3 regions of the Oryzibacillus soli genome follow, and region 2 is predicted to be linked to each of the others. Evidence: riboswitches for the same ligand, from Rfam matches in the RefSeq annotation. Region 2 holds a riboswitch; each other region holds the start of a gene.
What was found. Region 2 has a riboswitch for cyclic di-AMP ahead of ACSEXW_RS25090 (resuscitation-promoting factor). Riboswitches for the same ligand answer to the same signal wherever they lie in the genome.

Region 1 (4,676 bases), on a different contig from region 2:
GGTGACGCTGCCCGCTCCCGTTCTGCCCGGGGAGAAGGTGACGCTCACCATGGATTTCCGGGTGAAGCTGCCTCAGGTGTTCGCCCGCATGGGGTATTCGGGAGACTTCTACATGGCCGGCCAATGGTTCCCCAAGCTGGCGAAGTACGAGACCGCCGGAACCCGGGGCCGGGCTGAGGAGGGCTGGAATCTTCACCAGTACCACGGCAACTCGGAGTTCTACTCCGACTTCGGCATCTACGACGTGAAGATCAAGGTGCCCTCCGATTATACGGTGGCCGCCACCGGCTTCCCCACCAAGCCGGCGGCCGTAGAGAACGAGATGAAGACCTACCGCTTCTACGCCGACGACGTCCATGACTTCGCCTGGGCCGCTTCCCCCAAGTTCGTCTACGTGGAGGAGCCCTTCTCCGCCCCCAACGTTCCCGGGGTGAAGATCAAGCTGTATCTGGACCCGGCCCACGAGCACCTGAAGGCCCGCTACCTGACCGCCGCCAAAAAAGCCCTCTCCCGCTACAGCGAATGGTACGGGCCGTATCCTTACTCTACGCTGTCGGTGGTCGTGCCTCCGGCGGAGGGCAACGGAGCGGGCGGCATGGAATACCCGACCCTGATCACGGCCTGGGGCGCCGGCGAGCCGAAGCCGGGGCTGGATCTGGAGCGCGTGGTCGTGCATGAGATCGGGCACCAGTATTTTTACGGCATGATCGCGTCCAATGAGTTCGAGGAGGCTTGGCTGGACGAGGGCTTCACCTCCTACGCCGAGGATAAGGTGATGGAGAAGGAGTTCGGCATCGCCCCGAACCTGCCGCTGGAGGCCAGCTACATCACGTCGCCGGAGGCGCTGAAGCGCAACGCCTGGGAATACGGCAGCCACGACGAATATGCGGAGAACGTCTATACCCGCGCCAAGCTCGTCCTCTTCGCCATCGAAAAAGAAATTGGCCCCGACGCCATGAGCCGCGTGATGAAGACCTACTTCCAGCGCTGGAAGTTCAAGCATCCGGCCAGCGCCGACTTCCAGGCGGTCCTCGAGGAGACCACCAAGAAGAGCTGGAAGGACTTCTTCGACCAATACGTCTACAACGGCCTGATGGTCGATTACGAGATCGCCGGCATCGAGGTGAACCGGGCCCAGGCGGACGGCAAGACCGGCTACGAGAGCAAGGTGCTGATCAAGAAGCGCGGAGCCACCTCCTCCCAGGTGCCCATCCGCTTCCGCTTCACGGACGGCACCGTCCTTGACAAGACCTGGGACGGCCAAGGCAGCGAGATCGTCTACACCCTCTCTCACGGGGCTCCCCTGGAGTGGGCGCAGATTGACCCGGACTACACCCTGCTCCTGGAGAACAAGCACATCAACAACTTCATGAAGCGGCAGGTCGATACGAAGACCAACGTCCGCCTGAACCTGGGCGTAAGCCGGGTGGTGGAGATTCTCTTCGGCTGGCTGACCTGGTAGACGGAGACGATGCGTATCCGTTCCAGGCCATATGTGCCCGCCGCATATTCAGGAGGTGCCCCTCATGTTCACCTATATCAAGGAAGGCTTCCGCGCCAGCGTGCGCCAGCCTTTTCCCGTGCTGGTACTGTTCTTGTACCGGTTCGTCTGGGGCGTGACGCTCTATAAGCTGTCCCAGTCCGTCATTCTCCCGCTCCTCCACCGGTATCCCGATGCGGACGGCTTCACAGCCCAGACCCGGCTGTTCCTGGCGGAGGGCCAGTTCGTCCTCTTCAAGACGGACGTCAGCCATTCCTACCTGTGGCTTCTGGCCGGACTTCTCGGCCTGCGGATGGTGCTGACCCCCCTCCTGAACGCAGGGCTCTTCTACTCCCTGGCCCACACCCAATACAACGCGGGCTACCGCTTCGTCCGGGGGGTGGCCGAGCTGAGCAGGCCCTACCTGCTCCTCTACGCCATCCAGATGCTCCTGACTCTGGTTCCTCTGTGGTGGGTGCTGCCCGAGCTGAAGTCCGCTCTCCTGTCCTCCGGCACCTATCAGGAGCTGGCCCGGAGCGCCCTCCCGTATACGTCCCTGATGCTGGGCTACGGGTTCCTGCTCCATCTGCTGTTCCTGCACATCCAATTCGGGCGGGTGCATGCGGAGCCCCTCTCCCGATCCGTCACCACCGCTCTGCGTTCCCTCCCTCTGGTGCTCGGCATCGGCGGCCTCCTGGTCCTGCTCGGCACTCTGGCCTCTCTGGCCATGCTGGGCGGCTCCATCGTCTGGGCGGGCTTCTGGGCCCTGGCCGTCTACCAGGCCTACCGGCTCCTGCAGACGCTCTTCAGCGTCTGGGGCATCGCCGCCCAGCATCGTCTCTTCACCGCCAAGAGCGGCCTTCACTAGATCTAATCCGACGGCGATTGCTCGTCACGGCTCCCCTTTCTGCCTCCGCAGGAAGGGGAGTTTTTTCATCATCCGACAGTGAAAACGCTATTAAATTGGAGAGATTGTTGTACAAAGTGTGAAATCTGAAGATTTTCTTATGAAATTTATAAGATTTCGGAAGGAATTTGTCCCCCTATGCAGAATCTTTAGACTTGGAAAAAATAACATGCCGAATTCCCTTATCGGGAAACGGGGGAACCATCTTGGGTGAATTGGCCTCGTATTGCAGTGGCCATAGGGACAACCTTCAACCGAACCCTCAAGCTAACCTCGTAGGCACCAGGAAGGGGCATCTTGATTTGTTGTTGAAGAAGTCCGTCGTCATGCTGTGCACCGTTGTCATGCTGCTCACGTTCTCCATGGGGACTGCCTCTGCGGCAACCCCGCTGAACGAGACCATCGATTCCTTGATTGGAACCCCTTACAAGTATACGGGAACCACCACCAAGGGCTTCGATTGCTCGGGCTTCACCAGCTATGTTTTTGCCCAGTTCGGCATCGATCTGCCTCACAGCTCGAAGGCTCAGAACGACGAAGGGTTTTGGGTGGACAAATCCGACCTTCGCGCGGGCGACCTTGTATTCTTCAATACGGATGGCAAAGGCATTTCCCACGTAGGCATCTACGTCGGCGACGGTCAATTCGCCCACTCCGCCAACGGCTCGGGCGTCACCATCACCAACCTGAACGATGCTTACTACAAGAAGCGTTACGTGTCCGCACGCCGCGTTCTGTGGGACGAGATCTACACCCAGATGACCACCGACGCCAATTAAGCCTCGGCCGGCTGGGACAAGCTCCCCTGCACCGCACCGTTGAAGAACTCCAGCACGTCGATTTATTCCCAATGAGCCCTGTCCGGAGCAAGTCCGGGCGGGGCTTGTTTCATGGATAGCCCCCCGTTCCCGGCCGGCAAGCCCGCCCGCTCATTACAGGACCGTCCGAGTTCCATGCTATACTGGTCCCAGGAAGGGAGCGCATCATCCATGATCCTGTTCATTCACCGCAAAGACCTGCGGACCCATGACCTGGCCGCTTACGATCATATCGCCACTGCCGGCGCACCGTCCCTGCATCTCTTCGTGCTGGACCCGTTCCTCCTCCGGGGCGGACGGCAGAATGAGTACAGCGGCAGGACCTTCCTCCGGTATCTGAACCGGATGGTCCGGCTGTACCGGGAGGCGGGCCGTCCGCTCCACGTGCTCTTCGGCGAGCCGGAGCAGGTGCTGGCCCGGACGCTGGAGCTTCACCCGGACATCCGGGAGGTGCTGTGGCACCGGGAGTGGACGCCGTACGCCCGGCACCGGGACCGGAAGCTCCGGCAGACCGCCGCTCTGCGCGGCGTATCCGTCACCGAGCTGGCCGATTCCATGCTGATCGACCCCGGGGACTTCCAGCGGTACGCCGGCCGGAGCGGCCCTTACCGCGTGTTCACCCCCTTCTACCGGAAGTGGCACGAATATTTGGGACAATTCTATCGCCCCTCGTGGCAGGCCCGCCTGGAGGAGCTGAACGCCCTCCCCGCCGATCCTGCTCTAGCGGAGAGCTTCCCGCTCCCCTGGGAGCCGGCCGCTTTCGGTGAGCCGGCCCGGGAGCCCGACTGGGAGCTGGACCGCTTCCTGGACGAACGGTTGGCCGCTTACGGCGGCATGCGGGACCGGTTCGCGGTCCCCGGCACCAGCGGGCTCAGCGCCGCCGTCAATACGGGGGCGCTGTCCGTCCGCCAGGCCTACGAAGCGGCCTCCTCCTCCCCCGTGGGGGAGAGCTGGGTCCGGCAGCTGGCCTGGAGGGATTTTTACCTGTATCAGGCTCTGTATGATCCGGAGTTCTTCTCGTATGAGGAACGCTTCGATCTCTCGGAACTGTCCGACCGCCACTTGGAGGCATGGGCCAAAGGCGCCACCGGCATCCCGCTGATCGACGCCGCCATGACGGAGCTTCGCGAGACGGGAGCCCTGCATAACCGGCTGCGGATGATCACGGCCATGTTCCTGACCAAGAACCTGCTGTGTCCTTTTCCGCTGGGAGAGCAGGTCTTCCGCCGCAGGCTGGCCGATTACGACAATGTGCTGAACCGGGGCGGCTGGCTCTGGTCGGCCTCCATGGGCTTCGATCCGGCCCCGTACTTCCGCATCATGAACCCGGTCTCCCAATCCCAGACCCATGATCCCACAGGGGAATATATCCGGAGGTGGCTTCCCCATCTGAAGCATCTGGGGGACCGGGAGATTCACCTGCCCCAGCCGGCTGCCATCGTGGATCTCAAGGCCTCGCGGGCCAGGGCCA
Region 2 (4,676 bases):
AATTCCTGCTTACTGATCTGGAACATCTGGCACCGCTTATGGAACTGCTTGCCGTTGGAATAGCCGATGCCGAGCAGCCGGCCCATGGCCTTGCGGCGCTCCGCCGCCTGGGGATGGACGATGAGGCCTGCCTCCATCAGGTCCTCCCAGGCGATCTGGGAGCCCTCCTGGGCGAAGTCCGTCTTCACGTTGGCAAGCGCCCGGCGAATCATCTCCGGCGTTGCGTTCTCGATGCCGACGTCGCCCTTCACCGTCACTTCCTCCTGGGTCAGGAAGGCCTGCTTGCAGCCCGGGAAGCGTTCGGTGATGAGCCGGCGCAGCCGCTCCCCCGCATGGTCCGGGTCCGTGAAGATGATGACGCCCCGCCGCTCCAGAGCCAGACGGATCTTCTCGTACACGTCCTTGTTGATGGCGGAGCCTCCGGTTTCGATGGTTTCCGCCTCTACGGCCCGCTTGATGGCCACCGTGTCGGATTTGCCTTCTACCACGATAATTTCTTTGATCATAGGGTGCAACTTTTCCTCCCGGCCAATCGTCTGTTCAAATAGGAAAAGAAGAGGCTTCCGCCTCTTCCTTGAATCGCATTGTGAAATTAATCAACCGTCGGCTTCTTCGGACCGATGACATACACGGTATACCCGCGCTTGGTGCCGAACTTGGTGGCATAAGACATACTGTCGAAGTAGACGTCGATGGTGTTACCCTTCACGCCGCTGCCGATATCCTCCGCTCTGCGGAAGCCCAGCCCTTCGATGTACACCCACCAGCCCAGCGGGATGACGTTCTTATCGACGGCGATCGTCCGGCCTTCCGTCACCGTGGTGCCGGTATAGGTCAGACCGAATTGGGGATGGCTGTCATCCTTGCCCGTCGATGCCGCGCCGGCCGAATAAGCGGTCAGCGTGACGTTGTTCAGAACCTTCTTATATCCAAATTTTACCCCGCTCTTGGTGATTTCATCCACGTTCGGAGAAGAATTCGACAGAACCGTAACCACAGGAACCTTGGTGCCCACCGCTACGACCTTGCTTACGCTCTCGGCCTTTACGGTTTCGCCCACCTTGTTCTCCGATACCAGGACTCCATCCTCATACACTTTCTCGGTCTGAACGACCTTGGAGCCTTCCACGCCTTCCTGCACGGTCTGGGACTTGCCCTTCAGCAGGTTCCCATCGTTCTGCGTCACTGTATCGTAGGCGATGGCGACAGTCTCCTCGGAGACCTCCTTCTTCACCCGTACGATCTTCAGATCAGCACCGGACGCCAATGTCGACTCCGGCCCGGGGCTTACCTTATCCAGCTCGCCCACTTGAATATTCAGGTCTTCCAATGCTTCTGCAACCGTCTTTCCGGTTGTGTACAACGTCACCGTCTTGCCATCGGCGGTCAGTTGAATAGGCGAGGTGTGGTTAATGACGATGGCGTCGCCGTTCTTGAGCTTGGTGTCAAGAGGCAGCGAGATCCGGTCATGTTCGCCGACCTGAATGGCTTTGTCATCCAGTAGGTGTTGCAGGACAGAGCTCTTCGTGACCATCACGGTCTCTTGTCCGTCGACCACTACGGATACGCGCTTGGTAGCCGTACCGTACAACAACATGAAAAACATGAATGCCAGAGCTGTGAAGATCAGAGCAGCGATTCCGATCAAACGCCCGTTTTCATGCTTCCATCGCAATGCGAAGGCCATGCTGGATGATCGTCTTACATGGGGTTCCGTTGTTACAGGGATTGCGCCCACTTCATTCGGTCCTCCTTCATAGTCCCGCCGTCAAGTATGATGCATGCTGGGTTTGACGCGACTATTGAGTAATGATAATGCTTGGTCCTTTCTTACGAATTCTCTGGAGCAATGGGAAGGAAGAGGTCACACGAAGCGCAAAAAGCCCCGTGAAGAGGAAGCTCTTCTCGTGGCTGGGCATGACAAAATAAATTCATCAATGCACGACAAGTGTCCTCTCTTCAACGCTTACGAGGTTAGCTGACGGATTCGGACGTAAGAGTCGCCCTACCTACGCGGCTGCGAAGCAGCCATCTAAGGATTCACCCCAAAACCGTGCCGTTACTAAGGCCCAGCATGCACCTCAGTCGTTCACATTCGGTTCCCCCGTTTCCCATAGTGGAAACTCAGCGAATTGGAAAATTGGCAAGCATTATTAAGTTATCTTGAACTGTATGATAATGCCTTACAGGAAAGTTGTAAATAGCGAAAAGTCTATATATGGCTCAAAATTGCCCATGTATGCGATTAAAACCCGCTTTTTTGGCTTCATATCCCACTTGTTTCAGCCATTATCTCCGTTTTTCTTCATTCGGACCCCGATTTTCGGAAAAATGGTGAACTTTCCATCGCACAGCGGCATCAATTCGCCCCATTTGGACAGGCCATTTGAGAACAAATTGACTCGTCCGGGACTTTTTCCCATAATATTTTTAGAGAGGTCTGAACGCGATTTCCAGTACCTTTATTCCAACGAAGCAGGTGGTCCGAATCGATTCCATACTCCGGATTGAGGGCTTGTACGGAGGATATTTCCCCCATAAACCCGTCTTGAAAAACGTAACGTTCGACGTCCGTCAGGGCGAAATGGTCGGGCTGATCGGCCTGAACGGGGCCGGCAAGAGCACCACCATCAAACACATCCTGGGACTCCTTCAACCCCAGAAAGGAGAGATCCGCGTGCGGGGCTTGACCCTGAAGGAGGATCCGGAGCCTTACCGGTCCGCCTTCGCCTTCGTGCCGGAGTCCCCCGAGCTCTATGAGGAGCTGACCATCCGCGAGCACCTGGAGCTGACGGCCCGGGCTTACGGTCTGAAGGAAGCCGAATGGGAGCGACGGATGGAGCGGCTCCTCGGCACCTTCCGGATGAAGGAGAAGCTGGGAAGCTTCTCCGGCCATCTGTCGAAGGGCATGAAGCAGAAGGTCATGATTATGAACGCCTTCCTGGTGGAACCGCCCCTCTACATCATAGACGAGCCATTCCTCGGCCTGGACCCCCTGGGCATCCGTTCCCTCCTGGACCTGATGGTTGAGATGAAGCGCCAGGGTGCCAGCTTCCTGATCAGCTCCCATATCCTCTCCACCATAGAGCGCTACTGCGACCGGTTCGTCGTGCTGCACCAGGGGGAGATCGCAGCCCAAGGCCCGTTGGAGCAGATCCTGGAAGCTGCGGGGCTCCGGCAGGGGACGCTGGACGACGCCTTCTGCCGCCTGGTGGCCGGAGGAGGGAGTCCGGCATGACGGACCTGAACCGGCTGTGGTCCAAGCGGGCCGCCGCCTTCTGGAAGGAAGCCGCCGTCTATTGGAGCTATGCGGCTCGAAGCGGCCTGACCGCCTTTCTGCTCCTGTTCTTCATCATCGGCTCTTATGCCTATATGACCGTTCTCAAGACGCTGCCGGCCGATTATCCCTACTGGAGGATCACCACACCGGTCTTGGCTGCGGTTATCGGCTTGTCGCCCTACCGGACTTTCCTGAAGCAGGCGGACCAGGTGTTCCTCATGCCTGCGGAGCTGAAGCTCGGGCGAACCTGGCTCTACAGCGGCGTCTATAGCTACCTGTTCCAAGCCGCTTGGACCCTGGGGGCGCTCTTGATCCTGTGGCCGCTGTACGCTCATTGCGAGGGAACGGCCGCAGTGCCCTTCGTGAACGCAGCCGCCTCCGTCCTGTTCGTCAAGGCTGCCTCCCTGGACCGGCGGGTGGCGGAGAGCAAGCTCCTGTACCGGACCCACCGGATTCCGCTATCCATCATGCGGTGGGTGATGTCCGTTGTGTTCGCGTTCATGGTCCTGACGCAGGATTATTTCTACGGCGCGCTGGTGTTCTTCCTCTTCTACCTGCTTCATGCCTTCACCGCGCGGATCCTGCCGTCACACCGGATTCCATGGGAAGTCTGGATCCGCAAGGAAGCCGACTACCTGAAGGTGCACTATACCTTCTTCAGCTGGTTCGCGGACGTGCCGAAGCTGCCTGCGCGTCCCAAGGCGCGCAGACTCTGGGCAGAGGCTGTGAACCGGCTGCCGTTTGACAAGAGCGAAACCTATCGCTATTTGTACTTCAAGACCTTCCTCCGCTCGGAATGGTACGGCATTACGGTGCGGATCCTGGCGGTTGCCGTCTTCCTCCTGATCTTCGTGGAGAATGCCGTCGCAGATCCGCTGATTTACGCCGTGGCGCTGCTGATGACCTCCGCCACGGTCTCCTCCCTTGATCAGGCACACCGATACAGCTTCTGGCTGGAACTCTATCCGGTGCCGAAGGGGCTCCGGACCAACGCCATCGTGACGACTGCCGGCTGGGCCCTGAACCTTTGGAACCTCTTGGCAGGAGCCGCTCTCATCCTCTTCCACGGCGACAAGCTCCATGCCGTAATCGCCGTGGCGCTCGGCTTCCTGTATGTGTACTATTATAAGAACGTTCCGCTGCGCAAGAGAGCCTCCGCCCGGGAGGATGATTAGTCCATAACCGCAAGAAACCCGCCTGCAGGCTCTCCGAGGAGCCCGGGCGGGTTTTTTTCGGTTTTTTTAACTCAGCTGAAGCAGCTTCTTCGCGTTCTCCGTGGTATGGTGAGCCAGCTCCTCCAAGGGAATTCCCTTGATCTCGGCAGCCGCCTCGGCCACCAGCTTGACGTAGCCGGTCTCGTTGCGCTTGCCCCGGTGCGGGTGTGGGGTCAGATAAG
Region 3 (4,676 bases), on a different contig from region 2:
CTTCCACGAAATCCAGAATATATTCGGTCGTGCGGCTCTCCAGTAGGCGGACCAATTCCGGTGAGCTGATGATGCTCCGGTACAGAAAGCGGTACGCTTGAAAGACAGCTCGCCCCCCGTTCATACGCTCCTGAAGCAGCCAATCCGACAGATGCTCCAGCATGCTGCGGTACCCTGCCTCTAGCAGAGGATACGCCTGGGGACCGCCGATCCAGGCGGATACGGCTTCCGCCATCCGGGAGGAACGCTCCTTGTCCTCCAGAACCCCAAGAAGCTGGGTCCGGATCTGGAGAAGAATGCGCTCCCGGTACGGATCCTCGGGAAGCTGCAGCTGCCGGAGGGAATTCATCAGCATCTCCTGTATGATCTGCCCCAGCTTGTCCTCGTCCATGAATCCGGCGAACGCTTGGACCGCGAAGCCCATGAACCCGCCTACCTTAATGCCCGACATCTTCTCATTGGCCAGTTTGCCGAGGAGGTACCGGGTTTCGGGGCGCTTCACCCACACCAGCGCTTCCTTCAATCCCAGATCCAGCACCTTCCTCTCGTAATCCGCAGCCGACAGGTGATCTCGCAAGGCGCTGCTCATGCCGCCCAGACCGTTATGCCGGACGAGGCCGGACAGCTTCTCCTGAAGGAGCCTGACGGCTTTTTCCTCCGGGATGTGATCCAGCAGGCGCAGCAGAAAATCCACCACAGCGGTCCGCACCGACCGCTTCTGGATCAAGCGCGTCAGCTCCACCGCCGCCGCGCCCAGCACTTGGTGCTGCCGGAGCATCTCCTCGATGCTCCGTTTGTTCAACAGCTCGTTCTCCATGGCGGACACGAGCGTCTGCACCATCTTCCCCCGATTGCGGATGATGAGCGAAGTGTGTGGGATCGGCAGGCCGAAGGGATGGCGGAACAGGGCCGTAACCGCGAACCAGTCCGCGGCGCCGCCGACCAGCCCCGCCTCGAAGCCTCCGCGGAGAAGCAGAATCCAGGTGCTGTCCGGCAGGAACAGCGTGATGACAAAGCCGAGACCCATGAAGGCAAGGGACAGCCCTGCCGCATATTTCGTACTCAAGGCACTACCTCCCTAGGGCAAAGGAGCTGTCCGTGAACAGCTCCTTTGTTTTTTAGCGTTGGAGATGGTAAGGCACTGTGGCTATGACCACGTCCTTCCGGTTATACAGATAAGCTCTCAGCAGCAGGCTCGACTGGTTGTGCAGGAAGTTGTGCCACCAATGCCGGGTGATGAATTGAGGGATCAGCACGGTCACGTGATCCGTCTCGGCGGTCTTCCATTCCACGGTATCGATGAACTTCAGGACGGGACGGATGATGCTCCGGTAGCTGGATCTTAAGGTGACGAGACGCACGCCCGGGCTCCATTCCTCCCACTTGGCCTCCATCCGCTCGATGGACTCGTCGTCGAAGCCGACATAGACCGCAATCACATTGTCGGTCATGGACTTGGCATAGCTGAGCGATTGCTTCACGACCCGGGTCACGCCTGCAACGGGTACGACGATCGTATTCCCTTTGATGCACGGTTTCTCCGTCTTGATATCAATGCGAAGCTGATCGGCGATATTCATATAATGGCTGTTGATGGAGTGGAAAATGTACATGACGGCGGGAAGGAAAAGAAAGACGGTCCACACTTGAGAAAACTTCGTTATGATAAAAATCAGAGTGATGCTCAGCGTGGTCAGCATGCCGATCATATTGATCACGAACTTGACGGCGTAGCCCTGAGGCTTCAGCCGGAGCCAGCGCAGCATCATCCCCAATTGGGAGATGGTGAAGGGAATGAATACGCCCACCGCATAGAGCGGGATCAGGTTCTCGGTGTTGCCCTTGAATGATGCGACCAGAATGGCGGAGAATACGCCGAGAAAAATGATGCCGTTGGAGAAGCCCAGCCGGTCACCGCGGACCATGAAGGCATGAGGCATATATTTATCCTTCGCCAGCATGAAGGCGAGGAGCGGGAAGGCGGAATACGCCGTGTTCGCCGCCAGGAAAAGAATAAGGGCTGTGATGCCTTGAATCGAATAGTACAGCACACCGCGGCCGAAGGTGCTCTCTGCGATCTGAGATACGACGGTTACCTTCGGATCGGGAGCAATGCCGTACCAATAGGCCAGCAGACTGATGCCGATGAACATGAAGCCCAGAATGCCGCCCATCATCATCAAGGTTGCGGCCGCATTTCGTTCCGCCGGCTTCCGGAAGTTCGGGATGGCATTGGACACGGCCTCCACCCCCGTCAGGGCCGAGCAGCCGGAGCTGAAGGCTTTGAGCAGAAGGAAAAGACTGACATTGGATACGGAGGTCCCGATTGCTGGCGCCGCGGCATCGATGCCGCCTGTAAGAGCCTTCACGATCCCGGAGAGGATCAGGATGACGATGGCAATGACGAACAGATAGACCGGTATGGCCAGTACAGAGGCGGATTCGGTCACGCCTCTCAGGTTCATGATGGTCAACACGGTAATCATGATGAGGGCGATGGCCACCCGGTGCTCATGCAGGGACGGGAACGCCGAGGTGATGGCATCCGTACCCGCCGATGAGCTGACCGCAACGGTCAGGATATAGTCCACCAGCAGAGAGCCTCCGGCCAGCAGTCCGGTCGAGGTGCCCAGATTGTCCATGGCGACGATATAGGCGCCGCCCCCGCCCGGATAGGCGAAGATGGTTTGACGGTAGGACAGGATGAGTATGAAGAGCAGGCCCAGTACTGCCAGCGAGATCGGCAGCGAATACCAGACCGCGGTGAAGCCCGCCGCCATTAAGACGATCAGAATCTGTTCGGTGCCGTAAGCCACTGATGAGAGGGCGTCCGAGGAGAGAACAGCGAGAGCCTTGAGCTTACTGAGCTTCTCCCCTTCGATCTCGGCGTTCTTCATCGGCCGTCCGATCAGAACCCGTTTGAGCTTGCTTACCATGGCGCATATCCCCTTTTGTCTGTGATGATCGCTCTCCCATCTTCAACTTGTCTTTGACCATAAGTTCTCCAACTCGGCTCAAAACATAATCCGGAACGGGATGACGCATTTTGGGCAACAAAAAAACACAAGGCCCGCCTTGTGCTCATGACACAAATCACCTTCTCTCTTACGCTGACGAGGTTAGCTGCCGGATTCGGATGCGAGAACTCACCCTACGGTCTCATCGACCGATTCACCCCAGATGTTGGGTCCCCCGTTTTCCCCGGATGGGAAATTAAGCGGCATATTCAATTAACGTATGTTATCATACTGCCGCGGGATTCGGCCGGTAAAGTCTGGTATTTCCGCTTTTTGGCGTTCATGCTCTTGATGGGCCTGATGGGTACGTTTCCAAAAAAGCGAGGGTCAGCCGCTCGACGGTTATCTCCCCATTTCCTACGTTTTTCATGATTCGATGACAACTTCATGAAATAAAAAAAGGACCCGCTCCCATGGGGAGAGGTCCGTCCTGCGATGCGCTTACTCAGCGGCAGATTGCGCCGCGGTGGTGACGGCATTGATGGCGGAGCGCTCGAAGGTCAGCTTGGTTGCATCGTTCACGCGCAGAACCACGGTGTCGTCGGTGATCTCCAGAATCGTGCCATGCAGGCCACCGATGGTGGTAACCTTGTCGCCCTTCTTCAGGTTAGCCAGCAGCATATTGCGAGCCTTGGTGCGCTTCTGCTGCGGACGGATCAACAGGAAGTACAAGAGGGCGAACATGGCGATGAAGGGCAAGAATGTAACCAGGGCATTACCGGTGGTCCCGGCGCCGTCTGCGGCCAGATAAAACATGGGAATTCCTCCTTAAGTGGGCTCGGTATAGGAATGTTGTCTTTTAAAACCCTTTGTCGTTCTCGTTCATGCCGTACATCTCGAAGAACTCATCGCGGAAATCCAGCAGCCTGTCCTCCCGGATGGCCTGGCGCACACCGCGCATCAGCTCCAGCAGGAAATGCAGGTTGTGGTAGGTGGTCAAGCGGATGCCGAAGGTCTCGTCGCACTTGATCAGATGGCGGATGTAGGCGCGCGAATAGTTCCGGCAGGTGTAGCAGCTGCACTTGGGATCCAGGGGGCCGAAGTCCTCTTGGAACTTGGCGTTCCGGACAACGAGACGTCCTTCGCTGGTCATGCAGGTTCCGTTCCGGGCAATCCGGGTAGGCAGGACGCAGTCGAACATATCGATGCCCCGGATGGAGCCCTCGATCAGAGCGTCCGGCGATCCTACTCCCATCAGATAGCGCGGCTTATGGGCCGGCAGGAGCGGGGTCGTGTAATCCAGCACCTCATACATCAGATGCTTGGGCTCGCCGACGCTGAGTCCCCCAATAGCATACCCCGGGAAATCCAGGGAAGTCAACTCGGCGGCACTCTGCTTCCGTAAATCCTCATACATGCCGCCCTGCACGATGGCGAAGAGGGCTTGGTCCTTCGGACGGGCGTGCGCCTTCAGGCAGCGTTCCGCCCAGCGGGTGGTCCGCTCCAGCGATTGCTTCGCATATTCATGGGTGGCCGGGAACGGCGGACACTCGTCGAAGGCCATCATGATATCCGAGCCGAGAGCATTCTGGATCTCCGTCGCTTTCTCCGGGGAGAGGAACAGCTTGTCTCCGTTCAAGTGGGACTTGAACGCCACGCCCTCCTCGGTGATCTTCCGCATATCGCTCAGCGAGAACACCTGGAAGCCGCCGCTGTCCG

Region 1: linked by a shared signal. The riboswitch ahead of ACSEXW_RS04300 (C40 family peptidase) and the one ahead of ACSEXW_RS25090 (resuscitation-promoting factor) in region 2 are both predicted to bind cyclic di-AMP.
Region 3: linked by a shared signal. The riboswitch ahead of kimA (potassium transporter KimA) and the one ahead of ACSEXW_RS25090 (resuscitation-promoting factor) in region 2 are both predicted to bind cyclic di-AMP.

What each region holds. Positions count from the first base shown of each region.
Region 1 is NZ_JBPPGJ010000003.1:27,644-32,319, forward strand. It holds gene ACSEXW_RS04290 (M1 family metallopeptidase) at 1-1,462, shown strand, start outside; gene ACSEXW_RS04295 (hypothetical protein) at 1,527-2,348, shown strand; cyclic di-AMP (ydaO/yuaA leader) riboswitch at 2,548-2,684, shown strand; gene ACSEXW_RS04300 (C40 family peptidase) at 2,696-3,166, shown strand; gene ACSEXW_RS04305 (cryptochrome/photolyase family protein) at 3,377-4,676, shown strand, end outside.
Region 2 is NZ_JBPPGJ010000025.1:11,865-16,540, reverse strand. It holds gene rnmV (ribonuclease M5) at 1-506, opposite strand, end outside; gene ACSEXW_RS25090 (resuscitation-promoting factor) at 593-1,687, opposite strand; cyclic di-AMP (ydaO/yuaA leader) riboswitch at 1,949-2,140, opposite strand; gene ACSEXW_RS25085 (ABC transporter ATP-binding protein) at 2,489-3,238, shown strand; gene ACSEXW_RS25080 (ABC transporter permease) at 3,235-4,455, shown strand; gene ACSEXW_RS25075 (TatD family hydrolase) at 4,522-4,676, opposite strand, start outside.
Region 3 is NZ_JBPPGJ010000001.1:384,326-389,001, forward strand. It holds gene ACSEXW_RS01385 (DUF445 domain-containing protein) at 1-1,066, opposite strand, end outside; gene kimA (potassium transporter KimA) at 1,119-2,936, opposite strand; cyclic di-AMP (ydaO/yuaA leader) riboswitch at 3,094-3,230, opposite strand; gene yajC (preprotein translocase subunit YajC) at 3,459-3,773, opposite strand; gene tgt (tRNA guanosine(34) transglycosylase Tgt) at 3,817-4,676, opposite strand, start outside.